2 regions of the Pseudoalteromonas sp. MTN2-4 genome follow, and region 1 is predicted to be linked to the other one. Evidence: predicted binding sites of a transcription regulator. Region 1 holds the regulator's gene; the other holds the start of a gene.
What was found. Region 1 encodes MetJ, which represses methionine synthesis genes. Its sites were predicted from a motif close to TAGACGTCTAGACGTCTA; they were not measured.

Region 1 (16,881 bases):
CTACCGATCAAATACATCACAAATAAAGAAACACCCACAATGCTGCCAATCAGAATTAGGAACTTTTGTTGTGAAGCTTGTCTTTGCTGCTCGCGCCAAGGTAGGAGGTTTATATGTGGCATGTGGTGAAACTCCTAAGCGCTAGACCTGTGGCAAGGGTAAACTGAGGTTTGTGCCTTAACAGTACGTTTCTGTCTACTTTAGGTGCAATTTCCATATCTGAAAACGGATCGGCAATAATCGTGTGGATCCCCAATTCATCGACCAATAGTCTATCGAGACCTTCAACCAAAGCCGTGCCACCGGATAGCACTAGATAATCGACATGGTCTTTACCACTGGTGGTCATAAACATCTGCACTGCTCGGCGGATCTGTTGCAATAAAGCCGTTTGGAATGGCGCTAGTACTTCAAAAGTATAATTTGGCGGTAAGTCCCCAGTTGTTTTTGCCAACTCGGCTTCATCGAACGTTTTGTTGTAGTAAGCAACGATACTATTGGTATATTGCTCACCACCAAAGACCTGATCTCGGGTATAAATAGTCTTGCCTGATTGAGCCACGCTCATCAATGAAATCACCGCACCAATATCAACAATCGCAACGATTTTATCAAATGCATCGGAAGGAAGCTGACCATATAAAGTATCAAGTGAACGACTCAAGGCGTAACTCTCAACGTCAACCACTTTAGCTTTGTAGCCTGCCTCTTCTAATGCACTCACTCTTGCTAGTACACTCTCTGTTCTAGCAGCAGAAAGCAGTACATTCACTTTCGAAGGGTCGGCTTCATTGACCGATATTTTCTCAAAGTCTAGACTAACTTCGTCTAATGGGTATGGAATTAAGCTGTCGGCTTCAATAGCGATCTGTGACTCTAGTTCAGCATCGGTTAATGAAACATCCATAAAGATCACTTTGGTGATAACCGTTTGACCTGATACAGCAACTGCTGCGAAAGGGGCATGTTTTGGAAAGCGTTTTTTTAGTTTACTGATAGCACGACCAACCGCCTCAATATCTTGTACGGCTCGTTCAGTAATTGCACCTTTAGGGATAGGTTCAATAGCAACAGCTTCAACGCGATAACCGCTGTGAGTTTGCGAAAGCAAAACAGCTTTAACACAGTGAGAGCCTATATCTATGCCAACCATGAGGGGGGCGTGTGCTTTGAACAATTTACTTAACATACCCTGTGTTTTTATCCTTTATTTTAATTTAAACAGGTTATTATTTATGAACAAAAAATACTAATCGAATTTTGTTCAAGCTATACTAGCAGCCTCTACCCACAATTGGGAGTCTAACTAGGGAATATTACGTGACTTTATTAAAAAGATTTTTACAGTTTATTATCGTCTGCGGGCTTTTAGGCATACTCACGTTACTAGCACTATATTACTACGTAAAATCTGATATCCCTAGTGTTGAAGTTTTAAAAGAAGTTCAACTTCAAACACCTATGCAAGTTTTTACCAAAGATGGAAAATTAATCAATCAATTTGGTGAAAAGCGACGCATTCCCGTCAAAATAGATGAAATTCCTCAACCACTACTCAATGCATTTTTAGCGACAGAAGATAATCGCTTTTATGAACACTTTGGTATCGACCCAATAGGCATAGTGCGTTCAGCAATTGTATTGATCAGCACTGGTCAAAAGAAACAAGGTGCCAGTACAATCACTATGCAGCTGGCTAGAAACTTCTTTTTAACCCGCGAAAAGGCTTATATTCGTAAGGTAAAAGAAATATTCATTGCGCTTCACATAGAGCAATTACTATCAAAAGATGAAATTTTAGAACTGTATTTAAATAAGATTGAATTAGGCCACCGTTCATTTGGCATTGGTGCTGCAGCACAGGTATATTACGGTAAAGAGTTACACGAGCTTACATTAGCGCAAATGGCCATGATCGCAGGCTTACCAAAGGCTCCTTCAGCGCTAAACCCTATCAGTAACCCGACTCGCGCTAAATCTCGCAGGAATGTGGTTTTAGGTCGAATGCTGACAGAAAAATACATCTCTCGCAGTGAATATAACGAGGCAACACAAGCCCCTATCACTGCAAAACGCCACGGCGCTGAAATAGAGCTTTATGCACCTTATATTTCTGAAATGGTCCGTGCGTATATGGTAGAGCGCTACGGCGCTGACAAAGCATACAACACTGGCTTTAGAGTTTACACGAGTGTTGAATCTGAAATTCAACTTGCCGCACAGCAAGCACTCATTAACAACCTACATGATTACGACATGCGCCACGGTTATCGAGGGCCTGAAGCCGTGTTATGGCAACACGACACAGACCCAACCCCTACCCGAGCTGAGCTACTTAAAACACTCAATAGCGTTAATGAAATAGCTCCTCTCGTCGCAGGTATTGTCACGCATGTTTATGAACAAAGCGCTGAGGTGCTATTAAAATCAGGTCAATCTGTAGTCATTGAGTGGGATGGCCTTAAATGGGCTCGCGCATACATCAACGAAAAACGACAAGGTAATGCCCCTAAAACTGCGGCCGATGTAGTTTCGCCTGGTATGCAGATTTGGTTACGAGAAAATAATGGCTGGCAATTAAGTCAGTATCCGCAAGCATCGAGTGCCATTGTATCTTTAGATCCAAAAGATGGCCGCATCAAAGCCTTAGTCGGTGGTTATAGTTTCGCACAAAGCCAATATAACCGTGCAGTGCAAGCGAAGCGTCAGGTTGGTTCAAACATTAAACCCTTTATTTATTCAGCGGCATTAGAAGACGGTTACACACTTGCTTCAATTATAAATGATGCTCCTATCAACCACTGGGATAAAAGCTTAGGTGTGGCATGGCGACCTAAAAATAGTCCTGAAGTTTATAGTGGCCCGATTCGAATTCGTCGTGCATTAGCGCAATCAAAAAACGTCGTCTCAGTTAGATTGCTCAGAGGTGTTGGTTTACAGCGCTCTGCCGATCATTTACTTAAATTTGGCTTTGCTGATGAAGACATTAACCGCAGTGAATCTTTAGCATTGGGTAGCGCTGCAATCACACCATTAGAAATGGCACGCGGCATGAGTACCTTTGCTAATGGCGGTCACCTAATCGAACCTTATTTTATCAATGAGATAACAGACGCATATGGTAACTCACTAGGTAAAGCCCAACCATTAATCGCATGTGATGAAGAACTGCGTCTCGAAAATACCATGCAATGTGCACCACAAATAATCAGTGAACAAAATGCTTTTCTCGTCTCAAGTGCATTACATAGCGCGATTTGGGGTGGTGGTAGCTGGAAACACAAAACAGGATGGGTTGGTACAGGTTGGCGAGCCCAAGCTTTAAAACGTAGAGACTTATCAGGTAAAACAGGTACTACCAACAACTCAGTGGATACTTGGTTTACAGGCTACAATCGAAATGTATTAACCACAGTGTGGGTGGGCTTTGATGATGCAAGCAAATCTCTTGGTCGCGCAGCATATAACAGCAATTTAGGTAAAGGCCAAGCCGTAGGTGCTGAAGCCGGTGCGATTACCGCTCAGCCAGCTTGGGTGCGCTTTATGAAAACGGCACTTCAAAACGAACCGCTCGCACCGGTTGACCCAGCACCAGGCTTAACTTCTGTTAGAGTTGATTTAAAAACTGGCTTATTAAGTTCTAAAAACGATCACACTAGCCGTTTCGAATACTTTGAGTCTGACACTGTACCTACTAAATATGTACAGCAAGATAAGTCAAAAACTCCATTCTCTTCTGACTCTTTACCTGAACAAGATGAGCTGTTTTAATTAATATAAAAATCGCCTTAACAAAAAAGCGAAGTGTTAAAAACACTTCGCTTTTTTGGTTCTAAACTGGCTTAGCTATTCACTACTTAAGATTCTGACATAGCCAGAATAAATCTGAGTGAATGCCTGCTGCAGTCACTTCTTTACCTGCTCCAGGCCCTTGGATAACCAGTGGGTTCGCATCATACCATAGCGTTTTAACTACAAAGATATTATCGCCTGGTGTTAAATTGGCAATCGCAGAGCCTTGTTCAGCAAACGCAATACCCACTTTTGCGTCAACCTTGCCATCTTCCGCGATACTTAATAAGCCGGTATAACGCAGTTCGCAATTATTGGCTTTCGCCTGTGCAAACTTAGTCTCATAAAACGCGTCTAGCTCATTTTTCTTAGCAAGAAAATCTTGCCAGCTACCCGCAGCTAAATGCTCAGGCATTAATGGCTCTAAACCGATATCATCTACATCCAGTGAAAGACCAAGCTCTCGAGCAAGAATTAACAACTTACGCTGCATATCTCGTCCCGATAAGTCTTCGCGAGGATCTGGCTCGGTATAGCCCATAGCTTGTGCTTCTAGCACTAAATCTGAGAAAGCTTTGCTGCCATCATACTCGCTGCACAGCCAAGACAAAGTGCCCGAAAACACCCCTTCGACCTGAGTGATTTTATCACCACTATTTTGCAAATCAGCTAATGCAAAATTAACTGGTAAACCCGCACCGACACTGGTGTTATAACGCCAGAGTAAATTGCGCTCTTCAAGCTGTTGACGCAAAGACAAATACCAGTCTTGTTGAGCTGTGCCGGCATACTTATTAGCACTGATAAGGTGGCAATCACGCTTAACGAACTCTGGGTATAACAAGCTAAATGACTCACTCGCAGTGATATCAACCACCACTTTATGCTCATAATCTAGCTCTTCAATACGCTCTAGCACTTCATTTTGCTCGTATGCTTGCGCTTCATTTTGCCACTGAGTTTGCCAGTTATCTAAATTCAAACCACTGGCTGCAAATAGCATTTGCTGTGAACGTAATAGGCCAACGACTTTTAAATCAAATTGCGCTTGTAAACGAGCAACCTGAGTTTGGCATTGTTCAAGGAAAACTTCTCCGACATTACCTAAGCCCGCTATGATAACGGCCAGCTCTCGGCCTTTATTCACTAGTTTGTCATGTAGAATCGCCAAAACATCGCTGTCAATCGCTTGGTCAGTTAAGAACAGTGCATAATCTTCGTCACTGTGCGCAAACCTGAGTACGACGTCTTGCTCTGCTAGTACTGATTTCGCCTGCACTTCTAACGCAGCTATGTCCGCCTTTGGTGCTACCAACGCAAAGCCTTGTAAGTGACTTTCAACCAAAGTGAGACGCCCTGTAAAATATTGGCTAACTTGATGTGTAAAAGCGCCTGGTAGCAATAAGAACTCTTCACCATTTTGTACAAAGTGATGAATGCTGTGCTGAATAAGCTGACTCACTTCTCGCACTTCATTTACACCTAAACGATCAACACGCACAAGATCTAAGTTATCAAATGAAGTAATAAAACGTTTCGCCTTGCTGTAACCTGCTTTAACAATTTCAGTACCTGGTGCTTCAGGGTCAAAACTGCTACGAACCTGCAACTTGATGCTCGTACTTTTCAAAGGAGATAAAGTTTTAGCATGCAATACAGGATTACCTAAACGCGCCAACAGATTTGCCTGCTCTCGACAAACTTTAGGGTATTTAATTGCATTGCTGACTTTACGAGGATCAGTACTGAATACACCTTGCGTATCGGTCCAGATTGAGACTGCTTCTGCGTCGCTATAATTTGCTAACAATGTTGCACTGTAGTCACTGCCATTACGTCCCAACGTCACAGTATTGCCTTGGTCATCTGCTGCAATAAAACCTGTGACCACAAAAATATGATCGTTATCTAAGGTCGCTAAACACACTTGCTTATTTTTTTGATGCACTAATTGACCGTTATGTACAGTAAATAACGTTCTGGCATCAATCGGTTGGGCTTGTAAACCGCTTTCAGATAGGTAGCTCGCTAGAATGCGCGCAGACCATAATTCACCATGTGCTAATAGCTCAGCTTCATTTAGAGTTTTACTGTTCGCGGCTTGGGTGATAACTTGTAATTCAGTCAATAGAGTATCGGCTAGTTGGCGCTGCTTTTCACCCTGGAATAATGCATTAATCAGTTCGATTTGATGGTTCTCAACCTGCAACAAAATATCGTTAAAACTTTGCTGCTCTTGCTGCTGATAGCTTTGCCATAGTTTAACTAGGGTATTGGTGGTTTTACCTGCGGCAGAAACCACAACACAATCGCCCAACTGACACTGGCCAACCACGATTTGTGCGACAGCCTCATAACGCGAAGCCGAGCTTAAGCTCGACCCACCAAATTTATGTACTACTCTTGTCATTTTCTTTTACCAAAGTGCCGGATGGGCAGGTGTTAATTTACAAGCTTTGCTATCAGCAGACGCAGGTGCCTTGCCTGGCTGTGTTTTAGCAAAAGCCGCTTCGAGGTCTGCAAGTAGATCTGCTACTTCCTCAATACCAACAGAAATACGGATCAAAGTATCGCCTACACCTGCTTCTAAGCGTGCTTTAGGTTCCATGCCTGCATGTGTCATGGTCGCTGGGTGGCAAATTAAACTCTCAACACCGCCTAAAGACTCAGCCAACGAGAACTCTTTCACTGTTGTTAAGAATGCCGCCGCATCTTCAAGACCACCTGCGATATCAAAACTCACCATGCCACCAAACCCTAACTGCTGCTTTTTAGCCAGTTCGTGTTGCGGGTGTGATTCAAGACCAGGGTAATACACTTTGCGAACGTACTCAGACTGTTCTAAGTATTTGGCGATAGCTAGGGCATTTTCTTCATGTTGTTTAAGGCGTACTTTAAGGGTTCTTAAACCACGTAATGTAAGATAACTATCGAATGGCGCACCAGTAATACCAATGTTATTTGCCCACCAAGCCAGCTCTTCACCTAACGCTTGAGTTTTCGCAATCACCGCGCCACCAACGACATCAGAATGGCCGTTAATGTATTTCGTGGTCGAATGCACCACAATATCAACACCAAATGAAATTGGGTTCTGTAGCGCTGGAGATAAAAACGTATTGTCAGCCCCCACTAAAGCACCCACTACATGGGCTGCATTCACAACCGCCTCAATATCTGTAAGACGAAGAATTGGGTTACTCGGCGTTTCAATCCAAACCAGTTTAGGTTTGATCTCTGCAATTTGTGCAAGACTGTCAGTGCGAGTTAAGTCCAAAACCTTCAGCTTTAACAGACCGCGCTTTTCAAGTGATGTAAATAAACGATAACTGCCGCCATAACAATCATGTGGAATAACTAATGTATCGTCGTGATTTAAAAGTTGTGTTACTAGGTGTACAGCTGCCATACCGGTCGCTGTGATGATACCTTTTTCTCCGCCTTCAAGCTGTGCTAATGCTTCAGCTAGAATATCGCGATTTGGGTTACCGCTACGACCATAGTCATAATCACGCTTAGTATCGAAATCAGCGAACGAATACGTTGTTGAAAGATAAAGAGGAGGCACAACCGCACCATGATGCTTATCGGCTTCGATACCATGTCTGACTGCGACTGTTGACTTATTGCGTTGGCTCATATCACCACCTAGTATATGGATGTTTAGACGTCTAAAAGGTTAGATGATCAAATTAGAGAAGTCAAAACATTTATACTGCTAAATGGCTATTTAACTAGAATTTGACTATCTTTTTTAAACCGATAAAATTTCGCCACTTCGTTAACTAATATTGTTAATAAGACTGGGTTTTTGACCATAAATCGGTACATTAACCTTAGTTTGAGTTGGGCGTTAGTCAAACTAAGTCAATTAAAACCGTCGCAAACGAGCGTAGTCTTATTGGCAGTAATTACTCTTAAGGCATCAGAAAATATTATGGCTAAATGGAATGGTGAATACATTCACCCTTATGCAGAGCATGGCAAAAAATCAGAACAAGTGAAGAAGATCACCGTATCTATTCCTTTAAATGTATTAAAAGTATTAACTGATGAGCGTACCCGCCGTCAGGTGAACAACTTGCGCCATGCAACAAACAGCGAGTTACTGTGTGAAGCATTTCTGCATGCCTTTACAGGCCAACCGTTGCCGAGCGACGAGGACTTACGTAAAGACAACCCAGAGAAGATCCCTGTTGAAGTGCGTAACATTATGAAAGAGATGGGCTTAGAGATCCCAGAGATTAACGAAGAAGGTTAATCAGCTTTTTTGTTATTACAAAGAAAACATAAAAAAACCTCGCCGTTGCGAGGTTTTTTATTAATCTAGTCTTTTCTAAGATTAAGATTCAAATTGTGCCATGTAGTTTTCTGGTAGTTCGATTTGCGCAACGCCAGAATCAATCGCAGCCTGTGCTACAGCTTTAGCAATGCGAGGCAATAAACGCGGATCCATTGGCTTAGGAATAATATACTCAGCGCCAAACTCTAACGACTCAACATCGGCTGCTTTAAGCACTTGCTCAGGCACTGGCTCTTTCGCAATACCACGAATGGCCTCTACCGCTGCGATTTTCATTTCATCGTTAATCGCTGTTGCACGCACATCAAGTGCACCACGGAAGATAAACGGGAAACATAAAACGTTGTTAACCTGGTTAGGGTAATCTGAACGACCTGTCGCCATAATTAAATCGTTGCGTGCACCATGTGCAACTTCTGGATTAATTTCAGGGTCAGGGTTTGAGCATGCAAACACGACTGGCTTGTCTGCCATAAGCTTTAGGTCTTCTGGAGAAAGTAAATCAGGGCCAGATACACCCACAAACACATCGGCTTCTGCAATTACATCTTGAAGCGTACGCTTATCAGTGTTGTTAGCAAATAGCTTTTTATACTCGTTTAAGTCATCACGACGCGTATGGATAACGCCTTTACGGTCTAGCATGTAAATGTGTTCACGCTGTGCGCCACATTTAATCAGCAGTTCCATACATGCGATTGCTGCAGCACCTGCACCTAAACATACAATGATAGCGTCATGAATGTCTTTGCCTTGTACTTCCAGTGCATTCAACATACCCGCAGCAGTTACAATCGCAGTACCATGCTGGTCGTCGTGGAATACAGGAATATCACAACGCTCTATGAGCGCTTTTTCAATCTCAAAACATTCTGGTGCTTTAATATCTTCAAGGTTGATACCACCAAAGGTGTCTGCAATATTCGCAACCGTATTAATAAAATCTTCTGTAGTGCGGTGCTTTACTTCAATGTCGATTGAATCTAAGCCTGCAAAACGTTTGAATAATAGCGCTTTACCTTCCATGACTGGTTTAGAAGCAAGTGGGCCTAAGTTACCTAAACCTAAAATTGCAGTGCCATTACTGATCACCGCAACCATATTGCCTTTACCTGTATATCGGTAAGCATTAGCAGGATCTGCAGCAATTTCTCGAACCGGCTCAGCCACACCTGGGCTGTAGGCCAACGCAAGATCTTTAACTGTTTCGGCTGGTTTAGTTAATTCAACACTGATTTTACCTGGAACGGGATGAGCGTGGTAATGTAAAGCTTGTTCACGAAAGTCTGACATGACGCGATTTTTTCCTGCAAAGAAGTTAAAAGTGAGAGTGAAATAATTTGCAATAACTAAAAGATACTCGCTTTCTAGATATATTCAAGCAATTTCAGGTCTATCCACTTTTTAGCGAAATTTATCTGCAAGATGCCGTAATTTTGCAGATTTTATGAAACATTCTTTTAGCTTTTTTGACATTTTACTGACCTAAAAAAGGGTCAATACGTTTAATAAACCAGCAATTTATACGACTAAAAATGTCACCATACCAAACATAGAAAGAAAACCCAACTTAGCTACATTTACCGCACTTTAGACTCTTTTAAACACATTTAGATAACTTTAACTCTAAAAAAAACCAGTTAAAGCAACCATATCTTTGAGAAAGCTAAAGACAATCTCGATAAAAAGTGCAAAGTTATGCATTTAGTTATTACGCCATTTTCTACGGCTGTGCTACGAAAAGGGTTTGATGTATCAGAAATAATTTTGCAGAAGAACGATCAGATAAGCAATGCCAAGCCAGCTGGAAATAATGAATATTCAGAAGATTAATGAGATTCAGACATAAAAAAGCACCCAAATGGGTGCCTTTCTCAAACAAGCGATGCTTATTTCTTGCTGCTAAGAGCACCGAAACGCTTGTTGAAGCGATCAACACGACCACCTGTATCAAGGATCTTCTGCTTACCAGTGTAGAACGGGTGACATGAAGAACATACGTCTAGGTGAATGTCTTTACATAGTGTTGAACGAGTTTCGAATTTGTTACCACATGAACAAGTTGCTGTGATTGACTCGTACTTAGGGTGGATACCTTCTTTCATAGTAAACCTCTAGGTTAGGCCGTATCGCTCTCCAAACCCGAAGTTTGGCACCATACGTAGTTATATTCAAATTAGTGGACGCGTATTTTATTGAAGTAGTCCGAGATCTACAAGCAATAATTGCACAAAAAGTAAATAAATTCGGCGTTCATTGCACCCAATCCATTGAACAGCAATTTACCTCACGTTTTTCACTGGGATTTCAAGGTCTGCTTTAGTACATTATAACCATCTACCGCCATGTTCGAACATTCATGCTATTTGTTGAAGTTGCCCTAAAAGTCCCACTACATAGAACCTTTGATTATAAAATCGACCCGAATATTACAGTTCAAAAAGGCTGTCGTGTATGGGTGACTTTTGCCAATAGAAAATTGGTCGCCATGGTCGTTGATATCAAGACTCAGTCAGGTGTGCCCGATAATAAAATCAAAGACATTACCTCTGTCATTGATGAGCGCCCTATTATCAGTGATGCTTATCTTACCTTTTTGAAATTTACAGCACGTTATTATTGCCACTCGCTAGGCGAAACCATTTTTACTGCGCTACCAGCATCTTTGCGTCAAGGTGAGCACCCAGATAAAACCCAAGTACCCGATTACACACTCACTGAGGAAGGAAAAGCTTCTCCCAAGCTTCGCGCTAAAAAGCAATTAGCATTGATTGAGCATTTAAAAGGCTCGGGCGTAACGAGCCTCACTGAGTTAAAAGCATTAGGGTTTACAACACAACAAATTAAACCGCTCAAAGAGAAAGGCTTAATCACAGAAGCCATTAATCACTGTGAAGCTTGGTCGTCAGACACACTTGAGATTGCAAGCAAACCACGCCTCAATGAAGAGCAAGCTGCCATTTGTGCTGCCGTTAATCAACAAGCAGGGTATCGCACTTTCTTAATTGAAGGCGTCACGGGCAGTGGTAAAACTGAAGTTTACTTACAATGTTTAGAGAAAGTACTTAATGATGGTAAACAGGCCCTGGTTTTAGTACCAGAAATTGGCCTGACGCCACAAACTGTAAACCGCTTCAGGCGTCGCTTTCCAAATACTCCCATTGATTTATGGCATTCAAATTTAACCGATAATGAGCGATTACACACTTGGCGACGCGCTGAGCAAGGTAGTAGCGCGCTAGTTATCGCAACTCGCTCAGGGATTTTCTTACCTTTTAAAAGCCTAGGCATGGTCGTGGTAGATGAAGAGCATGACGGATCTTTTAAGCAACAAGATGGACTGCGTTATCACGCTCGAGACTTGGCTGTTTACCGCTGTGCAACACAGCAAATATCGCTTTTATTAGGCACTGCAACCCCCGCACTAGAAACCCTACACAATGCACTCAGTGACAAATATCAATTAGTGTCGCTGACCAAGCGTGCACAAACTAAAGTAGATAACGCCTACTTGTTGGTTGATATGAAAGGCCAGCCACATCAAAATGGTTTTGCACCAACTACTTTACAACATATTGAACGTACGCTTGCACGTGGTAAGCAAGTCATGGTGTTTTTAAACCGACGGGGTTATGCGCCAACTTTAATGTGTCATGAGTGTGGCTGGCTCAGCGAGTGTCACCGCTGTAGTGCCAGTGCCACCTACCATAAAGGCATGTCACGCTTAGTATGCCATCACTGTGGTGAGCAAAGCTATGTGCCACCCCAGTGTGTTGACTGTGGCAGTACCAATATTTTGCCAGTGGGTTTGGGCACTGAACAAGTTGAACAGTTTTTAGAATTGCAATTTCCCGACGCGCCACTGAGCCGTATAGATCGAGATTCAACCCGCCGTAAAGGCGCACTCGAAGAAGCCCTCAATGAAATTAATGAAGGTGGCGCACGTATTCTGGTTGGCACTCAAATGCTGGCGAAAGGTCACCACTTTGCCGATGTCAGCCTAGTGGTTATCTTAGATGTCGACAGTGGTTTATACAGTAGTGACTTTAGAGCCACAGAACATATGGCTCAGTTAATCACTCAAGTTGCTGGACGCGCTGGGCGCAGTGGCGAACCCGGCACGGTATTATTACAAACTCATTATTGCGAACACCCGCTATTACAAGATCTAGTTAATAATGGCTACGGCGACTTTGCCCGTTATGCACTCAAAGAGCGTGAAGAAGTTGCATTACCACCATTTTCTTTCTTAGCTTTAATACGCGCCGAAGCTAACAATGCCAAATTAGTCAGCGACTTTTTATCGGATCTGGTTCCTGCAAACCCATTCTCTGGTATACAATTGCTCGGACCAATTCCCGCGCCGATGGAGCGCGTGGCAGGAAAATATCGATATCAATTACATATTCAAGCGCAGGACCGTGCAATTCTTCATAGTTACTTAACTCAGTTATTAGCCTATGTAGATAAGCACCCATTAGCAAACCGACTGCGCTGGAGTATAGACATAGATCCTATGGATACTTATTAAGTAACTTATGGCACAACACGACTTTATAAATAAAAAGCCAAAAGGCAGAAATACCAAAAAAGCGGCGCCTAGCCCAAAACCCGTCTCAAAATTGCTTATCTTGCTGGCCTTACTGCTCGTTGGCGGTTTTGCATATGGTCTTTGGTATATCACACAAAATGCCGATCTTAAAAAAGTAGAAGAAGCCGCCAAACCAATTGCCAAAAAAGAGCAACCAGTGGTGAAACCTAAGCCTAAAGATCCTGACTTTATTCAAGAAATTAAAGACGCAGAAATCAAAGTCGAGATTAAAGAAATCAAAAAACGCGGTCCATACCAGATGCAATGTGGTTCATTCAGAAAACACGAAGACGCAGAGAGCATGAAAGCACAAATTGCTTTTGTTGGCCTAGTTGCTGAAATCCGCAGAACCGAAGGGTCAAATGGTGTCTGGTTTAGAGTACGCCTAGGCCCTTATGAAAGTAAGCGACAAGCGGAAAGCGATAAAAATAAGCTCAAGCGTATCAACATCGTAAGCTGTGGAATTTGGGGCTGGACTTGATTTCTCACTAATAGCCCATATACCTACAGCAATCTAAGATATTTAAGTAAGACAAGTGTGAGTTAACGCACAGTAAGGAATTTTATGACTACTATCGTAAGCGTGCGTCGTGACGACAAAGTTGTTATCGGCGGCGACGGTCAAGTGTCACTTGGCAATACAGTAATGAAAGGTAATGCCAAAAAAGTACGCCGTCTTTATAACGGTAAAGTATTAGCGGGTTTTGCCGGTGGTACTGCAGATGCATTTACATTATTTGAGCGCTTTGAAAGCAAACTAGAAATGCACCAAGGCCATTTAACCAAAGCAGCTGTGGAAATGGCGAAAGACTGGCGTAGCGACCGCGCGCTTCGTAAACTAGAAGCCCTGTTGGCAGTTGCTGATGAAACCGCTTCATTGATCATCACAGGTAACGGTGACGTAGTGCAACCAGAGCATGATTTAATCGCCATTGGTAGTGGTGGTAACTTTGCACAATCTGCTGCAACTGCACTGTTAGAGAATACAGAGCTAAGTGCACGTGAAATTGTAGAAAAAAGCCTAAAAATTGCTGGCGATATTTGCGTATTCACTAATAATTTCCAAACCATCGAAGAACTATAGAGGATTGCCATGACTGCGATGACCCCAAGAGAGATCGTGCACGAGTTAGATCAGCACATTATCGGTCAAGATAAAGCCAAAAAAGCCGTGGCAATTGCACTTCGTAACCGCTGGCGTCGTATGCAACTTAACGACGATTTGCGCTCTGAAGTTACACCAAAGAATATTCTAATGATCGGCCCAACAGGTGTCGGTAAAACGGAGATTGCACGCCGTTTAGCAAAACTTGCAAATGCGCCTTTCCTGAAAGTTGAAGCAACTAAATTCACAGAAGTGGGCTATGTAGGTAAAGAAGTTGAGACTATCATACGTGATCTTGTTGACATCTCAATCAAAATGACGCGTGAGCAACAAGCGAAAAAGCACCAACACCGTGCTGAGGAAGCCGCTGAGGAGCGCATTCTTGATGCGCTACTTCCACCTGCGAAAGACGCCTGGGGCGAAGCTCAGCCTGCAGAAAATAGCAGCACACGCCAGGTATTCCGTAAGAAATTGCGTGAAGGTCAGCTAGACGACAAAGAAATTGACATTGATGTTGCTGAAGTTGCACCTCAAGTTGAGATCATGGCACCACCGGGTATGGAAGAAATGACCAACCAATTACAAGGTCTATTTCAAAACATGGGTGGCGACAAGCGTAAGAGCCGTAAGCTGAAAATCAAAGATGCTTTCAAGCTACTTGTTGAAGAAGAAGCCGCTAAAATGGTGAATCAAGAAGAGCTGAAAGAACAAGCTATTTTTGCCGTAGAACAAAACGGTATTGTGTTCATCGATGAAATCGACAAAATCTGTAAGCGCGGTGAAGCACAAGGTCCAGACGTGAGCCGCGAAGGTGTACAGCGTGACTTGCTGCCTCTAATTGAAGGCTCAACGGTCAGCACGAAACACGGTATGGTTAAAACTGACCATATTCTTTTCATTGCCTCTGGTGCATTCCAAATGGCAAAGCCGTCTGACTTAATTCCTGAGTTGCAGGGCCGCTTACCTATTCGTGTAGAACTGGAAGCTTTATCGGCAGCTGACTTCAAACGCATCCTTACCGAACCTCATGCATCGCTTACTGAACAGCAACAAGCACTTCTAGGCACAGAGCAAGTGACTATCGACTTCACTGATGATGCGCTCACTAAGATTGCAGAAGCAGCATGGCAAGTAAACGAGAAAACAGAAAACATCGGTGCACGCCGCCTTCACACTGTGATGGAAAAACTGATGGAAGAAATCTCTTTTGATGCTTCTGAGAAGACAGGCACAACGCTAACTATCGATGCAAGCTATGTTGAGCAGCATTTAGACATGCTGGTACAAGATGAAGACTTAAGCCGCTTTATTCTTTAAGTTTAGCAAAGATTATGCGCTATTATTAAGCGGGGCCTGTGCCCCGCTTTTTTGTAAGATACAGATAAAATACTCATTGAGAGCAGTAATGTATATTGTCAATAAACTTCACTATCATACCGTTTCCAAAGCGCTCGACATTCATTTCGATGATAAACAAATATTCACGTTAAGCTGTGAGTATTTAAGAACACACTCTCCATCTGCTGAAGTACAAGGGCATGGTAATCAGTCTAAAGACCCTCTGAACTTGGTGTTAAATAAGCAAGAAGTAGCCATCAGAAAGCTTGAGCCTGTTGGACATTATGCTGTGAGACTTATTTTTGATGACGGCCATGACTCCGGTCTGTATAGCTGGCAGTATTTACGTGCACTATCAGAAGAACAGTCTGAGCGTTGGCAGAGATACCAAGCGAGAGTTGAGGACTATCATGCCAATCAAGATCGCATTCCAATCAAGTTCACGCCTTAATTTTGAGTCTTAAAACTTGAATATAAAAAACGCAGCAAACGCTGCGTTTTTTAGTTTTATTAGCAATCTAGTAGCGGTACTTGGCAACCGCCTCATGTAGTACTTTGGCTTGCTCTGAAACCTCTTCACTACTTTGGGCATTACTCTGTGCATGCTCAGATGCAACTTGTGCAATATCTCGAATGCGAACTACGTTCTTATTCACCTCAGAAGCAACTTGGTTCTGTTCATCAATGGCTGTTGCGATGTGCGTACTCATTTCCATAATAGTTTGAACATCCGCTGTAATCGAACTAAGCAACTCACCTGCCTTCTCGGCTTGAGAAACACTCTCACTACCTTGAGTACGACATTGTTGCATGATACTCACAACAGACTGGGTGCGCTCTTGCAGAGTAGAAATGATACTCTCAATTTCTTGTGTCGAGTCTTGTGTACGCTGTGCTAAAGATCGAACTTCATCAGCAACAACAGCAAAGCCTCGACCTTGCTCACCTGCACGTGCAGCTTCAATTGCTGCATTCAAAGCAAGTAAATTTGTCTGCTCTGCAATACCACGGATTACATCTAAAACCGAGCCTATTGTTTCTGCATCACGCTCAAGTTGCGAAACAACGTCTGATGCGCCACCTAACGAATCAGATAACGCCATAATACGCTGAATTGTCGCGTCAACTTCTACCCTACCTTGTTGCGCATTACCATTGGTTGACTCAGCTTTATTCGCTGCAGCTTCAGTATTATGGGAGATATCTTGAATCGTAGCCTGCATCTCAGTCGCTGCTGTCGCTACCATATCTGCCTCGTGCAATTGCTCATGCATACCCGCACTGGTTTGTGCGGTAGTTTCACTTAAATGATGAGTCGCTTCATTAATCGTACCTAAAGCCGTGTTTACTTCTGAGATCAGAATCTTGAAGTCACCTATCAAGCTATTAAAATCTTCTGTCATCGTGGTAATTTCATCATTACCAGTAGACTCAATTTTAATTGCTAAGTTGTTTTCACGGCGAATTCGCTCAATGGTTTGATAGACACGTTCCACAGGTCCAATGATTGAACGACTGGTAGACAGTACCAAAATCATAACGATAATCGCTGCGACGACAAATATACCTATGGCAGCAGCTTGCGTTGCTCTAGCATTATCCTCAATAGCTTGCTTTGTTTGCAGTACAATATTCTCAACCGTTGCATCACCTTGCTTTACAATTTTAACCATCTCGCCTAATGCACCGCTATCAAGCGATACACCTAGTTCGACTTGTGCATCAACAAGGTTAGTGAACTTGTTTTTATAT
Region 2 (16,881 bases), on a different contig from region 1:
TCTTAGCTTTTATTTTAGCCGGATCTTTTTTCTTCTTTGGTAATTTCGCTGGTTTATTCTTCGGTTCTAACCCTTTAATAACACGAGATTTTAGTTGTTGTTCGGTGTAACGCTGAACCTTGCCTAAAATTGCCATATCATGGGCTTCAACTAAAGAGATAGCCGTGCCTTTTTTACCTGCGCGACCTGTACGGCCGATACGGTGTACGTAAATGTCTGCTGTACGCGGCATATCGAAGTTAAATACATGGGTTATGTCTTGAACATCAATACCACGCGCGGCTACATCAGTCGCTACTAGAATACGTGTTCGGCCCGCTTGGAAGTTGGCCATGGCCGTCATACGCTTGTCTTGAGGCATCTCACCACGTAACCAAGTGGTTTTAATATCGTGAGAATAAAGCTCACCAACAAGCTTTTCTAGTCGCTCACGCGTTTTAACGAAGACAATCGCTTTTTGTACTTCCTCTTCGTTCTTAAGTAACTCAACAAGTAGCTTTAGTTTGTGATTATAGTCATCAGCTAGGTGCACCCATTGATGAATTTTTCCTTTCTCTTTGCGTGATGGCTCAGCTTCAAGTAAGGCTGGGTCATTAAGAATGCGATCGGCGAATAACTCCACACTGTCGCCTTCAAGGGTGGCAGAGAATAAGAAACATTGACGGCGATTTTTTGCTTCATCACAAATACGTAGCATTTCTTTTTTGAAACCCATGTCTAGCATGCGGTCGGCTTCATCAAGAATAAGTAGCTCAACGTTTTCTGCGTGGAAGTTTTCAGTTTCAAGATATTCCATCAAACGACCCGGCGTCGCGATTAAGATATCGTTGTTCTTTTCGAAAATTTCTTTGTGACTGCCGTAGTTAATACCACCGGTTACAACACCAATTTTAAGGTGGGTATTTGCCGCAAGTAACTGACATTGCTCATGTACTTGGTAAGCAAGCTCACGGGTAGGCGTCATAATTAATACACGTGCAAAGCCTGGATCGCGACGTGGGAAGTCTAACAAGTATTGGATTGCAGGAATTAAAAACGCAGCTGTTTTACCCGTGCCTGTTGGTGCTGAGGCAAGAATATCTCGACCCATCAGACCTTCAGGAATAGAAAGTTGTTGAATGCTGGTGGCGGTTTTGAATCCCATTTTATCAATAGCTGAGAGGACTTTACCGTCTAGATCAAATTCAGAAAATTGCATAGTGCATCATAAATAAAGGACAATGTGCTCAATTATACGCGTGATAGTGAATTTGGAAAAGCGAGATTATGGCAGGCTTTGCGTTTAAGCAGTTTTGTATAGAGCAAGAGAACACCGCAATGAAGGTCTCAACCGATGGAATTTTGCTCGGTGCTTGGGTGAATTTGTCAGGAGTAAAAAGCTTGCTAGATGTCGGTGCAGGCACAGGGCTATTGTCTTTGATGTGCAAGCAACGTTCTGAATGTTTAGCTGTGACAGCCGTTGAGATTGAATCTGGTGCGTTTCAAGATGCGCATTTGAATATCCAAAACAGCCCATGGCAGGATGGTATTATTTTACATCAATCTGCTATTCAAGATTTTCAGAGCGATATTCAATTCGACTTGGTGATCAGTAACCCACCATATTTTAATGATAGCTTAAAAGGTCCATCGGCAGCCCGAAATTTAGCGCGCCATACGGATTCATTGAGTTTCAGTGCGTTACTAAATGAATTTAAACGTTTATCTCATCCATTAAGTTGTTTAGCAGTGGTGCTACCTTACAAAGAAGGATTAGAGTTTATTGAGCTAGCTCAACAACAAGATTTGCATCTTGTGCGTAAATGCGAGGTGAAAACGACAGAGCGCAAGGCTGCCAGCCGTTTATTACTCGAGTTTGAATATGCTTCTAACAGAGTTTTTGTTGAGCCTGAGAATACGGTGTTGTGTATTCATGAAAACGGTCAATACAGCGAAGACTTTACAACATTTTGTCGTGACTTTTACTTAAAAATGTAAAGACGTTCCTGAATTGGGGAGTTTGCGCATTTTTGATTTAGATGCGCTAGAATACAAGGTTATATCTGGCTGTTTATATGTGCTGGATACCTTTTCTTTTTATAAATATTTCACGGGGTTTGTATGTCAGATAAGTGCTATATCACAGCACAGCAGTTGCTTGAGGATTCTTTTCGTTTAGCCGCGCAAGTTTATGATGATGGTTTCCGTCCTGACTTCATCATTGGTATTTGGCGAGGTGGTGCGCCTATCGGTATCGCTGTGCAAGAGTATTACGATTACAAAGGTATAGAGACAGATCACATTGCTGTGCGTACATCTTCTTACTATGGTATCGGCAAACAATCAAAAGAAATTAAAGTACACGGTCTTCATTACATTATCGAAAATGCGAATGCAGATGACTCGTTACTCATTGTGGACGATGTGTTTGATTCAGGCCGCAGTATTTTCGCATTAAAAGAAAAGCTTTCTGAGCTAATGCGTTTAAACTTGCCTAAAGACATTCGTACAGCTTGCCCTTACTACAAGCCAAAGAATACTAAAGTACCTATGAAGCCTGATTATTTCATTCATGAATCAGATGAGTGGTTAGTGTTTCCGCATGAGTTATCAGGTTTAACGCCAGATGAAATCGCAGAGGGTAAATCAGATTTAAGTAATATCAGTGAGTTATTTACTAAATAGCATTGCAGACAAAAATAAAAAACCGCATTTTGAAATGCGGTTTTTTTAAGTAATGATTTTTAAGATTAATAATTTTCTATGCCCATCCATCGTAACGTTTTTTACGAGAGAGCAATAAAGTTAGAATTACACCAATTAGTAAACCACCAATACCAATAGCTCCACCATACGTTAACATGAGATGTTGTTCAGCTTGATCTGAGTTCAGGGCTTTTTGCTTTTCATCTTCTACAGATTTTTCTAAGCGTTGGATCGTTTGCTGTAAATTTTGATTTTCAGATTCTAGGTCTTGATTGAGCTGCTGTAAGCGAGGTAAATCTGTCTGTGCATCATTCAATGCTTGTTGAGTTTGCTGTAGTTGTAAGCCTAACTCATCTAACTGCATGGCGAAGCCAGCTTGGGTTGAAACAAATTGTGATTCAACCCACACTTCGCGTCCTTTGTCGTCAGTGATTTGCTGAAAACCATTTTCATTACCTTGCATCAGCGCAATTTGACTGCCTGCATCTACTGAACCGACAATACGGTAATTTTTGCCAGGTCCAGAATGTACATAAACGAATAGATTATCTGAAATATAGGCTACATTTTCGCTAGCGTTGTTTGTTTCAGCTGCTTGCACCTCTTCAGCGAGTGAATAGTGCGAAACAAGTGCGAAAAGTGTTGGCACTAAAATACGTTTTAACATCCGTGACCTTTATAGAGAGTAGTTTTTTCAGATAGTATGAATTTCAAAGGGCAATATCAAGTGAAGCGCTAAACTTCCTTGAACTTGCGGCAAAAAGATTGCAAATGGCTACTGCTTTGTATATTTTTACCCTTCTACAATTTTATAGGTAATCACTTGCCCTAATGGACACAGAGATAGAACTGAAATTTTTACTTTCAGACAATGAGGTTCCGCTGATCCCTGGCCTCATTATGCAGTTTGCTAAAACTGTTAAAAATAAACCCGCCAAAAATTTAAAAAATGCTTATTTTGATACCCCAAATAGAGAGCTTAGAGCGCTTGATATAGGTTTGAGAACACGTTGCTGTGATGGTGATTGTGAGCAAACGATCAAATTGGCAGGGCAAGTCGTTGGGGGGTTACATCAACGTCCAGAGTATAACTTACCGCTTGATTCAACAAGGCCAAACTTAAATGCATTTAAGCCAGATATATGGCCCCATGGTATGCAGGTTACGGCAATAAATGACAACCTTTATCCTATTTTTAGTACAAACTTCATTCGTCGTACATGGCTGATTGAAACTGAGCAGGGCTCAACAATAGAAGTGGTGCTAGACAAAGGTGAGATTGTTGCTCAGGGTCAGGTCGAGAGCATTTCAGAGTTAGAGATCGAGTTAGTCGAAGGCGATCGCAATGACTTATTCCTGCTTGCTGATCATCTTGTCGCAATGGGTGGCTTGAGAATGGGCTTATATTCTAAAGCAGCCAGAGGATATCGTTTAGCGGATGATAAGCCACTAACGGCTAATAAATACATTGGTGTTGTGAAACTGAACCGCCATGCAACTCAAGAAAAAGCACTTGTGCAGTGTGTGAATTATGGCATTGAGTTTGTACAAAAGCACGAGCAATGTTATTTCAACAAACCAAGTTTAAAAACTTTAAAGCGTGTGATTGATGGCGTAAACCTTATTAAGCATGCCTTTAAATTATTTACTCCAATTGTGGAAGGGCGTTCAACAGAACGATTACTTGGAGAAATTGATTGGTTAATGTCAGAGCTTGATTGGGTTGAAAATGCGATTCACCTCAAGACCTATACATCTAAACGTCATGCTTATTATAAAAAAATCAATAATGCAGATGCGCTTGCAGCTTTAATCGCTGAATTAAAAGCTGAACAGCCAAGCGTCAATGATATTGAAGATTTATTTAATAGCCCTCGCTACAACAAGCTTTTGCTCTCTTTAACTCTATGGTTAGTTGATAAGGGCTGGCGTCAAGAATGGAATCAAAATGCAGTTACTGCTGCAGAATTACCTATTAAAGAAGTAGCAAATACCGCATTCGAAAAAGATTGGCATGGACTTCAATCAGCTTTGCCTGAAGGCAAGAGTTTGTCTACAGAGGATTATCTATCACTTCGCTCGAGACTGGACAGGGCTTTGCTGAGTGGTAATTGTTTGGGGTCTTTGTACGATAAAGAAATACGCCAAGCATTTCGTACACCTTGGATTGATATTGCCTATGGCATCTATGAGTTAGAAACATTAGCCTACCTTAAATTATTGTGTGAAAGGCAAGACTCATCTGAACTTGAAGAAATAAAAGCTTGGCTTGTTAAAAAAGCTGATTTTTTAGTTCAGGCAATGGAACAAAGCCGTAAAGTCTCTCTAAATAGCATGCCTTATTGGCGATAAAATATGATGAAGCTCTATAAAATGGCTTTATGGAGCTTTTTCTTATTTCTTTCACTAGATACAAAGGCCAATTGGATAACTTGGCATAGTAAAGATAATTTAGTTATCAAGTTTCAAACGCAAGATTCTGGCGTAATTGCAATTCAGGCAGCCACTTTCATTCCTAATGCGGATCGCATGAGTTTAATCGCTTTACTAAACGATACCCAAAATGCGTCAAATTGGCTCAAAAATGTTAGCAAAGTTGAAAAAATTAACTCTCCCAATAGTGCTGAAGATATTGTTTATACTGAGCTTTCAGCGCCTTGGCCTGTTACAGATAGGATAATGCTTACACACTCTTGTCATAAAAAAATTAACGAATCGAAATCAAAAATCATAATCCGATCTGTAGGTGAAGCTAAATTAAATAAATTCATAGAAAAAGATATAAATGCTATTTTAGTCACCCCCGTAGAAGGTTTTTGGCTGCTTGAAGACAAACAAAATGGTCTTCATATTCAGCATGAGATTTATGCCAATCCGCAAGGTAAAATACCACGTTGGTTAAGTAATAAAACCGCTTTAAAAGGGGTTAGGCATACTTTCAATAACTTAGCTCATTTTCTCCTTAAGCCTCAGTATTCAAAGTCATTTAAATTAGAGATGTCTAATTGTATTGGCTTTGAGTAATCGCAATTCCTCTACTACAATCAGCAAACGACTACCCAAAAAAACGCCACATATGATCGACATTGATGACAAGGTGTTGGCAGATCTGAAGTCTGGTTTTAGTTTGCCCTCAAAGCCTGAAGTATTACAAAATTTACAAAATGAATTGAATAGTGATGAGCCTGAACTTGGTAATATTGCTGAGATTATCAGTGAAGATGTAGGGACTGCTGCTGCAGTATTGAAGGTTATTAATTCTCCAGCTTACGGCATGTCTCGAACGATAACTGATATTCGTCAAGCGGTAATGTTTTTGGGGGTAAATTGCATCACGCAACTTGTAACTGGGCATCTGCTTAAAAATGCCTTTAAACAAGAGGATTGCTGTATTTCATTGCAACGGTTTTGGGATAATGCCACAGATATGTCGCAACTAGCGATGGCGATTGGTAAGCAAATTAAAACAACTGTCCCACTTGAAAACCTTCAACTACTGGGTTTATTTCATGATTCAGGAATACCCGCAATGGCAATGCGCTTTGATAACTATAATGACTTGATGACTCGAGCTTATCAGAGAGGTGAGCAGAGCCTTTTATACTATGAAGAGCAAATATATCCAGTAAGTCACACTATCGTTGGCTATTACCTAGCATCCTCTTGGCACCTTCCTAAGCCTATCTGCCAAATGATTTTACGACATCACGATGAATCATACTTAAAGGAAGAAACAGACCCAACACTCAAAGCGACTTTCGCGGCAATGAAACTAGCAGAGAATTTATCCTTTGAAGCAAAGCATTTTAGACCTTGCGGTGATTGGTTCGCATTTAAAGATTTGGTGTTAGTTGCATTAGAATTAAGTGATGATGATTACACTAATCTTAAAGAAGATGTAGAAGAGTACTTTATACACTAACGACTATTTTTTGGTTAAACTTAGGTGTTAAAAAAGGCGCTCCTGTTCAGGTAAGCGCCTTTTTTAACAGATGACTTAAAATTATAAGCCTGCAGCTGCTCTTAGTGCGTCTGCTTTGTCTGTTTTTTCCCAGCTGAATGCTGTGAATGTGTCATCACCAACCGTCATTTCAAACGGCTCACGACCGAAGTGACCGTACGCTGCAGTCATTTGGTACATTGGGTGAAGCAGGTCTAGCATTTTAGTAATACCATAAGGGCGTAGGTCGAAGTGTTCACGAACTAGCTCAACTAGTTTTTCTTCTGATACTTTACCAGTGCCGAATGTATCAATTGTGATTGATGTAGGCTCTGCAACACCGATAGCATAAGAAACTTGGATTTCACACTTATCAGCAAGGCCTGCCGCAACAATGTTCTTAGCAACATAACGACCAGCGTATGCTGCACTGCGGTCAACCTTTGATGGATCTTTACCAGAGAAAGCACCACCACCGTGACGAGCCATACCACCGTATGTGTCAACAATGATTTTACGGCCTGTCAGACCACAGTCACCTACTGGACCACCGATCACGAAACGACCTGTTGGGTTAATGAAGTATTTAGTATCTTCAGTTAATAACTCAGCTGGTAGCGTGTGCTTGATGATGTTTTCCATAACAGCATCAACTAGTGCATCTTGCTCGATGTCTGGGTTGTGCTGAGTTGAAAGGACAACAGCATCGATAGCAACAGGCTTACCGTCTTCATATACGAAAGTTACCTGAGACTTAGCATCAGGACGTAACCAAGGTAGGATACCTGATTTACGCGCTTGTGCTTGACGCTCTACTAACAAGTGTGAGTAGTAAAGAGGCGCAGGCATAAGCGTTGGTGTTTCGTTCGTTGCATAACCAAACATTAGACCTTGGTCACCCGCACCTTGCTCTTCAGGCTTAGAGCGGTCTACACCTTGTGCAATTTCAGGTGATTGTTGACCGATAAGGTTCATGATGCCACATGTGTCGCCGTCAAAACCTACATCAGAAGACGTGTAACCGATATCTGTGATTACTTTACGCGTGATTGACTCTAGGTCTACCCAAGCATCTGTTGAAATTTCACCAGAGATGATCGCAACGCCTGTTTTAACCATAGTTTCACAAGCAACACGTGCGTGTTTGTCTTGCGTAATGATTGCATCTAGTACCGCATCAGAGATCTGATCAGCGATTTTATCCGGATGACCTTCAGAAACAGACTCAGAAGTAAATAAGTGTTTTGCCATTATATCTATGCTCACAAATATTGCGCTTCACGAACATCGGGGATAGCGCGAAAAAATAAGGGGCGTATTCTATCTAAAACAAATTAACTTGCCTAGTTTTTTTACGCCTAGACGTCTGAATTAGATTTTTTCAATTGTAGATCCTGAAATATGCAGGTTTAGCCCTCGTTTTCTCAGGTATTTACGTTGCAGTAAGTACCATAAATGAGTCAGAATGAAGGCACTGACATTTCAGCGCAACACAATTAAAGGTAGGAGAATTCATGCCGTCACGCAAAGAACTTGCAAATGCCATTCGCGTTCTGTCTATGGACGCAGTACAAAAAGCTAAGTCTGGTCACCCGGGAGCACCTATGGGTATGGCTGATATCGCAGAAGTACTATGGCGCGATTATTTAAAGCACAACCCAAGCAACCCAGAGTGGGCTGACAGAGACCGCTTTATTCTGTCAAACGGCCACGGCTCTATGCTTATTTATTCTTTGTTGCACCTGAGCGGTTATGATCTTTCTATTGATGATCTGAAAAACTTCCGTCAAATGCATTCTAAAACACCGGGTCACCCAGAGTACGGCTATGCACCAGGTGTAGAAACAACAACTGGCCCACTTGGTCAGGGTATTACTAATGCGGTAGGTATGGCGATTGCTGAAAAAGCACTTGCAGCACAATTCAACCGTGACGAATTTGATATTGTAAACCACTACACTTATACCTTCTTAGGCGATGGCTGTTTAATGGAAGGTATTTCACATGAAGCTTGTTCACTAGCGGGTACGCTAGGTCTTGGTAAGCTTATCGCATTCTGGGATGACAACGGCATATCAATCGATGGTGAAGTAGAAGGCTGGTTCAGCGATGATACACCGAAACGTTTTGAATCTTACGGCTGGCATGTAATTGCTGACGTAGATGGTCACGATAGCGATGCAATTAAAGCGGCAATCGAAGCGGCACGTGCAGAAACTGACAAGCCAACACTTATTTGCTGTAAGACAGTCATTGGTTACGGTTCACCAAACAAATCAGGTAGCCATGATTGTCACGGCGCACCATTAGGTGATGAAGAAATTAAAGCAGCACGTGAATTCCTTGGTTGGGAGCACGATGCGTTTGAAATCCCTGAAGACATTTACGCGAAGTGGGATGCCTCTTCTCGTGGTCAGCAAGCACAAAGCCACTGGTTAGTGAAATTCACAGAGTACCAAATGGCGTATCCTGAGCTTGCGGCTGAGTTTGAGCGTCGTATGAAAGGCGAGTTACCTGCAAACTGGCAAGCTGAAACTGAAAAGTACATTGCAGAACTACAAGCAAACCCTGCTAACCCTGCGACACGTAAAGCGTCACAAAATGCACTGAATGCATTTGGTCCAATTCTACCTGAATTTATGGGTGGCTCTGCTGACCTTGCAGGCTCTAACTTGACGCTATGGGAAGGCTCAAAAGGCTTAACCGCAGATGATGCTTCAGGTAACTACATTTTCTATGGTGTACGTGAATTTGGTATGTCTGCAATTATGAATGGTATTGCACTACACAAAGGCTTCGTGCCTTACGGTGCAACTTTCTTAATGTTCATGGAGTACGCGCGTAACGCGGTGCGTATGGCGGCATTAATGAAGCAGCCAAGCATCTTTGTTTATACTCACGATTCAATTGGTCTGGGTGAAGATGGTCCTACGCACCAACCAGTTGAGCAAATTGCCAGCATGCGTTTAACACCAAACCTAGTAAACTGGCGTCCATGTGACCAAGTTGAGTCGGCCGTTGCTTGGCAGCAAGCGATTGAGCGTAAAGATGGCCCAACATCACTTATCTTTACTCGCCAAGGCTTAGAGCAACAAGCACGTGACGAAGCAAAAGTGGCTGCAATCAAACAAGGTGGTTATGTACTTAGCTGTGACGGTAACCCTGAGCTTATTTTGATTGCTACTGGCTCAGAAGTTCAGTTAGCAGTGGATGCAGCGAAAGAGTTACGCTTACAAGGCAAGAAAGTACGCGTTGTATCTATGCCTTCTACTGATGTATTTGATGCACAGTCAGCTGAATATAAAGAAAGCGTTTTACCTGCTGCAGTAACACGTCGTGTTGCCGTTGAAGCGGGTATTGCTGACTACTGGTTCAAGTATGTTGGCCTAAACGGTGCTGTTGTAGGTATGTCTACATTTGGTGAGTCAGCACCAGCAGGTGAGCTATTTGAGCACTTCGGCTTCACTGTAGATAATGTGGTAGCACAGGCTAATCGTTTATTTGCATAATCTATAAAGCAAATTAAGTAATTTTAAACCCGCACTTGTTGCGGGTTTTTTATTGGAAAAATGCTTAATACAAACTCTCAAAGTTCTCTTCTTATTTAACAGTTGTTTAAAAATAGTAACTTTTGTTTCGCAAAGTGCGATGCAAATGGGTAAAGTAACTTGCTTGATGATTGCTAACTTATTGAAAATATTAAGCTAGGTTGTTGGTATACTTTAAGCTTATTTCCCAATACTTTTATTTTGGGGAACTTAAGATGAAACAAAAATTATTCAGTGTTCTTATCGGTGTTGCCTCTCTACCCAGTTTTGCAGTTACGGTTGGTGGGATTGATTTTAACTACTTAAATGGGGTTCTGCCCACAGACACACTCAGCTACAGTTTAAAAGGTAAGCCCCTCACCAATATTACTAATGTTGGATCACAATTACCTACGGATGTCCTTACTAATATCTACTCTATGCTGCCAGAAGGACAATATGTAAATACTGCATTTGTCGACAGTAATCTGCTTAGTAACATAGTAATTAAAGATGAAAGCGAACTTGATGAGATATTTGTAACAGCTACCGCCAATGTAACATTTTTGAATGAAGGGGCTGGGTATAGAAACACACTAGGTTATTTCGTCTTCGATGCGGATAATCCGCCCCAGAGTATTGCTGATATATCGCAGCATACGATTATTTTTCCTAATTGCTCAAAGCCGGGTGAGGGGGAAATGTCGCAAGGCGATAGGATGGAACTCGGAATAGATTTACAACCAGGCCAGGCACTTGGTTTCTTTGTTATTCCTAACGGTTGGGGGTGGGAAGGCAGTCTAGGTAACATAGTCAATCTAGGGCCATGGAATACGCCTTTCTATAGTATTCCAACTTTAAATCCAGAAGCTGATGAAATCAACGAGCATAACGTGGTGTTTTATGATGCACAAAATGAATTTTTTGTAATTGGGTTCGATGATCAACATCGTTCGCAAGGTGATAATGACTTTAATGACCTGTTATTTTCGGTAGAAGTAACTCCAAGCTACGCAGTTAAAGGCGTAAATGAAAATGGCTCTGTTGATTCAGGTACATACCAGCTGTTGCAACAGACAAACACCTCTGTAACGAATACCAGCTACTACCCAAGTCAAAATGGTTATGCAACCTTAGCTTTTGAGGATAAATGGCCAAAAATGGGTGACTACGATTTCAACGATGTTGTTATTAAATATCGCATGTCGCAAACATTTAACAATCAAAATAAAATGATAGAGCTTGTGATTGACTATCAATTAGTTGCCACTGGTGCGTCATACCACAATGGGTTTGCGATTCAAATACCAGACGTCGATACAAGCGCAGTAACCTCATCAGTTATGACTTATAACGGTGAAGAGGTTAGTAATAACTTTTTGGAAGCAACGAATAAGTTAAACATGAAGCTACTCGATGATAATAATACATTTGATGAAGCTTATGATGTAGCAAGAGAGTTGGCGAATACGAGCTGCCAGTTCTATAGAACTATGCCGAGCTGCAAAGAGCCTGCGATGGATTTCTTCAAAGTTGTTCTCACTTTTGATCCTATTCAAATGCCTTCGACAGTCTCCCTTCCGCCATTTGACCCATACATTTATGCGCTTGATGGCCAATACCATGGACCTTATGGAACTCGTAATTGGGAAGCCCACCTTAAGCAGTTTTCCGGTAGTGAACTATTTAATAACGGATTATTTGGTGAGGTAGACGATGCAAGTCAAACGCCTAACTACTTTATTAATGCCAATCATTTTCCATGGGCACTTAATATCACTAACGATTGGAGACATCCGCAAGAGAGTGTTGATATTCGAAATGCTTATCCCAAATTTGCTGACTGGGTTACTTCATCAGGCGAGCAAGAGAAATCTTGGTATCTGCTTGAAAATGCAACTAAGACAAAACTGTACGAGCAAGAGTAGGGGGTTAACATGAAAAGTTTATTAACATCGGCTCTATCAGGTTTTATGGTGATAACTACTTTGACAGCATGTGGAGGCGGCTCAGGTGCTGATAAAGTTCAAGAAGCACCACAAGCAAGTGTAAGTTCAAGCACAAGTACTTCTACGCCTGTTCAAGAAAATATAGAGCCAAGCACTCAGGATTTAGTTGCTGCCTCAGATTTTGATTTTAGAACTGATATGAAAGTTGAAATAACTGTGTCTGGATTGAAATCAGAAACCGGGAAACTTGTCTTTTATCATGGTGTAGGGTTTCATGATGAAAAGACTAACATCTATTATCCTGCCTATGAGAATCGATTAACTTCAATGTTTGCTTTGAATAGCTCTCGTCAATCAATACAGGTAGATGGCAACTGGGAATATTTAACCGTAGAGTGGTTACCTATGGATGCTGGAATAAGTGAGGTCTACAAAGTGATTAAACTCACTGGTGATAGTAGTTATTCTCTAAATTTTGAGTAGTTTACTTAACTGATAAGTAGTAACAAAAAAGACGACAATGAATGGTCGTCTTTTTTGTGTTTATTTTGAATTCTGTGATAGATATAAAAACATTTAATTAAATTAAAAAGTACTTAAGTTTCAATCAAGTTTTGAAAGCGGTGTAGTGATGAAGAAGGATTATATTAAACTGGTTAATACAGTACCTGAACAGTTAGCCATCTTAGAGGGATGGGAGCAGCAAGCTGGTGTAGGTGAATTTATCTTGGCCAACTCCAAAGAGCAGCATTTGGTTAGTATGCAAGAGCCCACAATTCAATACCTGTCAGTTCTTCAAAATGAACGCTTGGTGGGTTTTATTATCCTTGCTTTGGAGCCCAATAACACTATTGAGTTTAGGCGCATAGTGATAGGTCATCGCGGTGCTGGAATAGGGCAGTTGGCTATTCAAGCGATGGAGCAATATTGCCTTGAGCACTTCGCTTGTCAGCGTATTTGGTTAGATGTGTTTGACTTCAATGAACGAGGGCAACACATCTACCGTAAATTTGGCTATCAAGAATTTAAACGCTGTCAGCATGAAGAACATCAGTTGCTATTCTTCGAAAAGTATTTTTAATTCGCTTTGGTATAATCACTCGGTGAGATGCCAAAGTAGCGGGTAAATTCACGACTAAACTGAGTGGCGCTTTCATAACCTACTTGCGCGGCGGCTTGCTTTACTTTGATCCCTTGATCTTGCAGTAAGTCTTTCGCTTTAGATAAACGAAGCTTTTTTACGTATTGAATGGGGGAAGATGCGGTTATCTGTTTAAAGTTACGATGAAACGATGAGGCGCTCATATTTGCCATACTCGCGAGTTGTTCAACATCCAGTTTATCGTCATAGTGATTATGCAGATGTTTAAGCGTACGCTCCATTTTAGACATATGCGTATTATGTGAAACTAAATCAAATAAAGGTGACGCTTGTGGGCCTTGTAATACGTGATAAAAAACCTCTCGAACCAAGCCTTTACCAATAATGTCAGATTGTAACTTTGAGCCTAAACAGTCAACTAATCGAGTGAGCGTGCAAGATAAAGCATCTGTATTTTCACTGACAAATAAGCCCTTTGCATTGCTAATTTTATCGCTGCTATTTAGCTTACCATGTTCATCAAAGACCCTTACTAACTCCCCAAGTACAGACATGTCAAAGTCGATGATTAATGACAATAAAGGATTGTTTTTTGTAAGTTGTGTTTCACACTCTGCAGGTAAAGGCACGGTGAGTACCAAATAATTATCTGGGTTATAGGTATAAATTTGCTCATCGAAAAAGACCCGTTTTTGCCCTTGAAGAACGAAAATAATGCCTTGGCTGTAACACAGTGGGGTTCTTTGTGCGCTTTCACTGCTTTTATAGATACCAACGCCGTTAATAAATGTCTGGTTGTAGCCTTCAGAGGGCGCTAATAGTTCGAGTTGTTTAATGAGTGATTGCATTGTTCGTCACCAAATTATGTCATGAAGTAAGTATATCAAGGGTAGAAGCGTTTTTGAGTTATTTTCTTATGAGTGAGAGTTTTAGGCATGAAATTGATGGTTTAAGTCATTTTAATAAAGCTGTGAGTTGCTATTCTGTACTTAACAAAACACATAGGGTTACATTATGCAAAACTTTGATTTTTACAATCCGACTCGAATCGTATTTGGTCAAGATAGACTAGGTGAACTAGATAAACTTATACCAGTATCGGCAAAAGTACTGGTTTTATACGGTGGAGGTAGCGTTAGGCGCTTTGGCACCCTAGAAAAAGTGATTAGCAATTTAGGTGATCGTGAAGTAATAGAGTTTGGTGGTATTGAGCCAAATCCACAATTTGAGACTTTAATGAAAGCCGTAAAAGTGGTGAAAGAGAACGACATCGACTTTTTACTGGCTGTTGGTGGTGGCTCAGTGATGGATGGTACAAAATTCATCGCCTTAGCAGCGAGTGCTGATAAAGATCATCATACATTATTGTTCCACGGCTTTAACCCTGTGCCAGTTGAAAAAGCGGTGCCACTAGGTTGTATTGCAACACTGCCTGCGACGGGCTCTGAAATGAATGCGTTTTCTGTGGTGACATACAACGAGCAAAAATACCCAATTACGTCGCCACTAGTGTATCCACAGTTCTCAGTGTTAGACCCTGACTTTACTTTCTCTTTACCAAAAGAGCAGGTGGCGAATGGCGTAGCAGATGCGTTTGTGCACGTAGTTGAGCAATACCTAACTCAGCCTGTCGGTGCAAAAGTGCAAGACAGATTCTCTGAGGGGATTCTAAAAACCTTAATTGAAGATGGCCCGGTTACTTATCAAAGTGATGATTTAGCGGCTCGTAAGAACTTTATGTGGTCAGCTACATCTGCTCTGAATGGCATTATCGGTGTTGGTGTACCACAAGATTGGTCAACTCACATGATTGGTCATGAGCTGACTGCGATGTTCGGTATTGCGCACGGTCGTACACTGGCGATTGTTCTTCCTAGCTTATTAAGAGCACGCAAAGTACAAAAGCATGACAAGCTAGTACAGTTTGCTGAGCGTGTATGGGACATCACCGACGGCACTGAAGACGAGAAAGTTAATCTGGCGATAGATAAGACAGAAGCGTTCTTTAACTCGTTAGAAATTGTGACTGCACTGTCTCACTATGGTATCGATGATGAAGGCATTGATACGGTAGTAGCTAATATGGAAAAAATGGGCTTAACACAACTAAGCGAAACCGGTGATCTAACGTTAGATATCGTTAAAGAGATACTGTTAGCTGCAAAGTAAATTTATCTTATAAAAAAGGAGCCGTTTGGCTCCTTTCTCGTTTAAGTATTCACTCTGTACTTTGAATAAAAGTTAAGCTAAATCTTCTTTATCGCCTAAGCCAGCTGTGAGTTCTTCAAGTAGCTCTTTAATTTCTTCTGTAATTAAGATGAAATCGGCATCTAACTTAATGGCCATATCTTCTTTTGGAATATCGGCATTTTGCTCTTTTAGTGCATCGGCATAGCTTAAGCGTTTTAATGTACCGTCATTTTGTAAAATAAACTTCACACGTTCACGCCAATCAAGTGCAAGTTTAGTAACACGCTTACCATTTTCTAAGTGAGTTTTGATCTCGTCGCTGGCTAAATCATGCTGCTTTAATTTAACTTGCGCACCGTTATCGTCAGGCTCTTGCAGTTCTGCATCTGAGCCAATTGCAAAGCCATCAGGGGCATTAAAGTGAGTTAACCAGTCAGTTAAGAACACATCTAAATCATAGTTAGCAAACGCAGGTACTACAGGCAGTGTGCCTAATGACTTTCTAAGTAGTGCGAGTAACTCTTCGGCTTTATTAAAGCTTGCACTGTTTACAATAACCCAGCCATTTACTTGATCAATAAAAGCAAATTGTAGGCTCGATTTTTTAAACGCTTGAGGAAGCAATGTGCTTAAGATGTTCTCTTTAAGCTCATCTTTTTCTTTTTTCTTAACAGGGCGGTTTTCTTCACGCTCAATTAATTCTATTTTTTCAGCTAACATGTCATTGATAACTGAAGCAGGCAGCACTTTCTCTTCACGTTTTGCACATACTAAAATGCTTTTTTCAGAGAAGTGCGATAAAGTCTGCCCATGTTTAGCAAATGCTTTAGTCCAGCCAAAGGTATTCATTTCTTGACTACCACAAGGGCGGAATACGTCTTGTTCTAAGGCTTTTTCAAAGTCTTCTTGATTATATGAAACGTCTTGTTTAAATCTGTAACAGATCAGGTTGCTGAACCACATATTGTTATTATCCACTGATTTTAATGTTGGCTATGATAGCAATATTTATTTTGCTTGGGGGATAAAATTAAGCCCCGAATAATCAGGGCTTAAAACAGTTAAAAAAGTTGTATTCTAATCGAACATATTGGACGGCTGCTGCAGTGTTTTCGGGAATCTGATCATATAGCTCAATCCTTTGGCTTCTTCGCTACTCACCTCAATTTCACCGTTTAAGGTTTGTTTCACCAAGTTTAAGGTGATGTGTGTACCTAAGCCACTGCCACCTTGGTCACGTTTAGTGGTAAAGAAAGGGTCGAACAACTTTTCAAGTTGAGTTTGACTGACACCTCGGCCATTGTCTTTGTAATGAATGATCACATCGTCGTTATCATTTTTAATTTCAATATTAATCTCGCCCTGATCAACACCTTCAAAACCATGAATGAGTGAGTTCATAATCAGGTTGGTGAAAATCTGACTAATTGCACCTGCAGGTAAATTCAACTGTAGGTCTTCAGGACATTCAACATTAATAGCATGCTT

Region 2: a site for MetJ is predicted at 7,977-7,994, ahead of metK (methionine adenosyltransferase). Genes of this name have one in related genera too.

What each region holds. Positions count from the first base shown of each region.
Region 1 covers NZ_BTGK01000010.1:43,742-60,622, reverse strand. Annotated here, with positions in the region: gene ACGHEH_RS18455 (PilN domain-containing protein) at 1-122, opposite strand, end outside; gene ACGHEH_RS18450 (pilus assembly protein PilM) at 110-1,189, opposite strand; gene ACGHEH_RS18445 (penicillin-binding protein 1A) at 1,321-3,771, shown strand; gene metL (bifunctional aspartate kinase/homoserine dehydrogenase II) at 3,854-6,202, opposite strand; gene metB (cystathionine gamma-synthase) at 6,209-7,432, opposite strand; gene metJ (met regulon transcriptional regulator MetJ) at 7,730-8,053, shown strand; gene ACGHEH_RS18425 (malic enzyme-like NAD(P)-binding protein) at 8,135-9,388, opposite strand; gene rpmE (50S ribosomal protein L31) at 9,985-10,200, opposite strand; gene priA (primosomal protein N') at 10,455-12,626, shown strand; gene ACGHEH_RS18410 (SPOR domain-containing protein) at 12,634-13,167, shown strand; gene hslV (ATP-dependent protease subunit HslV) at 13,252-13,770, shown strand; gene hslU (HslU--HslV peptidase ATPase subunit) at 13,780-15,108, shown strand; gene ACGHEH_RS18395 (gamma-butyrobetaine hydroxylase-like domain-containing protein) at 15,197-15,580, shown strand; gene ACGHEH_RS18390 (methyl-accepting chemotaxis protein) at 15,648-16,881, opposite strand, start outside.
Region 2 covers NZ_BTGK01000001.1:857,736-874,616, reverse strand. Annotated here, with positions in the region: gene srmB (ATP-dependent RNA helicase SrmB) at 1-1,198, opposite strand, end outside; gene ACGHEH_RS04125 (tRNA1(Val) (adenine(37)-N6)-methyltransferase) at 1,267-1,977, shown strand; gene ACGHEH_RS04120 (phosphoribosyltransferase) at 2,101-2,664, shown strand; gene ACGHEH_RS04115 (TIGR04211 family SH3 domain-containing protein) at 2,741-3,352, opposite strand; gene ACGHEH_RS04110 (CYTH domain-containing protein) at 3,517-5,037, shown strand; gene ACGHEH_RS04105 (hypothetical protein) at 5,041-5,709, shown strand; gene ACGHEH_RS04100 (HDOD domain-containing protein) at 5,762-6,607, shown strand; gene metK (methionine adenosyltransferase) at 6,689-7,876, opposite strand; gene tkt (transketolase) at 8,140-10,134, shown strand; gene ACGHEH_RS04085 (LruC domain-containing protein) at 10,389-12,080, shown strand; gene ACGHEH_RS04080 (hypothetical protein) at 12,090-12,584, shown strand; gene ACGHEH_RS04075 (GNAT family N-acetyltransferase) at 12,733-13,182, shown strand; gene ACGHEH_RS04070 (AraC family transcriptional regulator N-terminal domain-containing protein) at 13,179-14,051, opposite strand; gene ACGHEH_RS04065 (iron-containing alcohol dehydrogenase) at 14,218-15,372, shown strand; gene rdgC (recombination-associated protein RdgC) at 15,445-16,356, opposite strand; gene ACGHEH_RS04055 (sensor histidine kinase) at 16,471-16,881, opposite strand, start outside.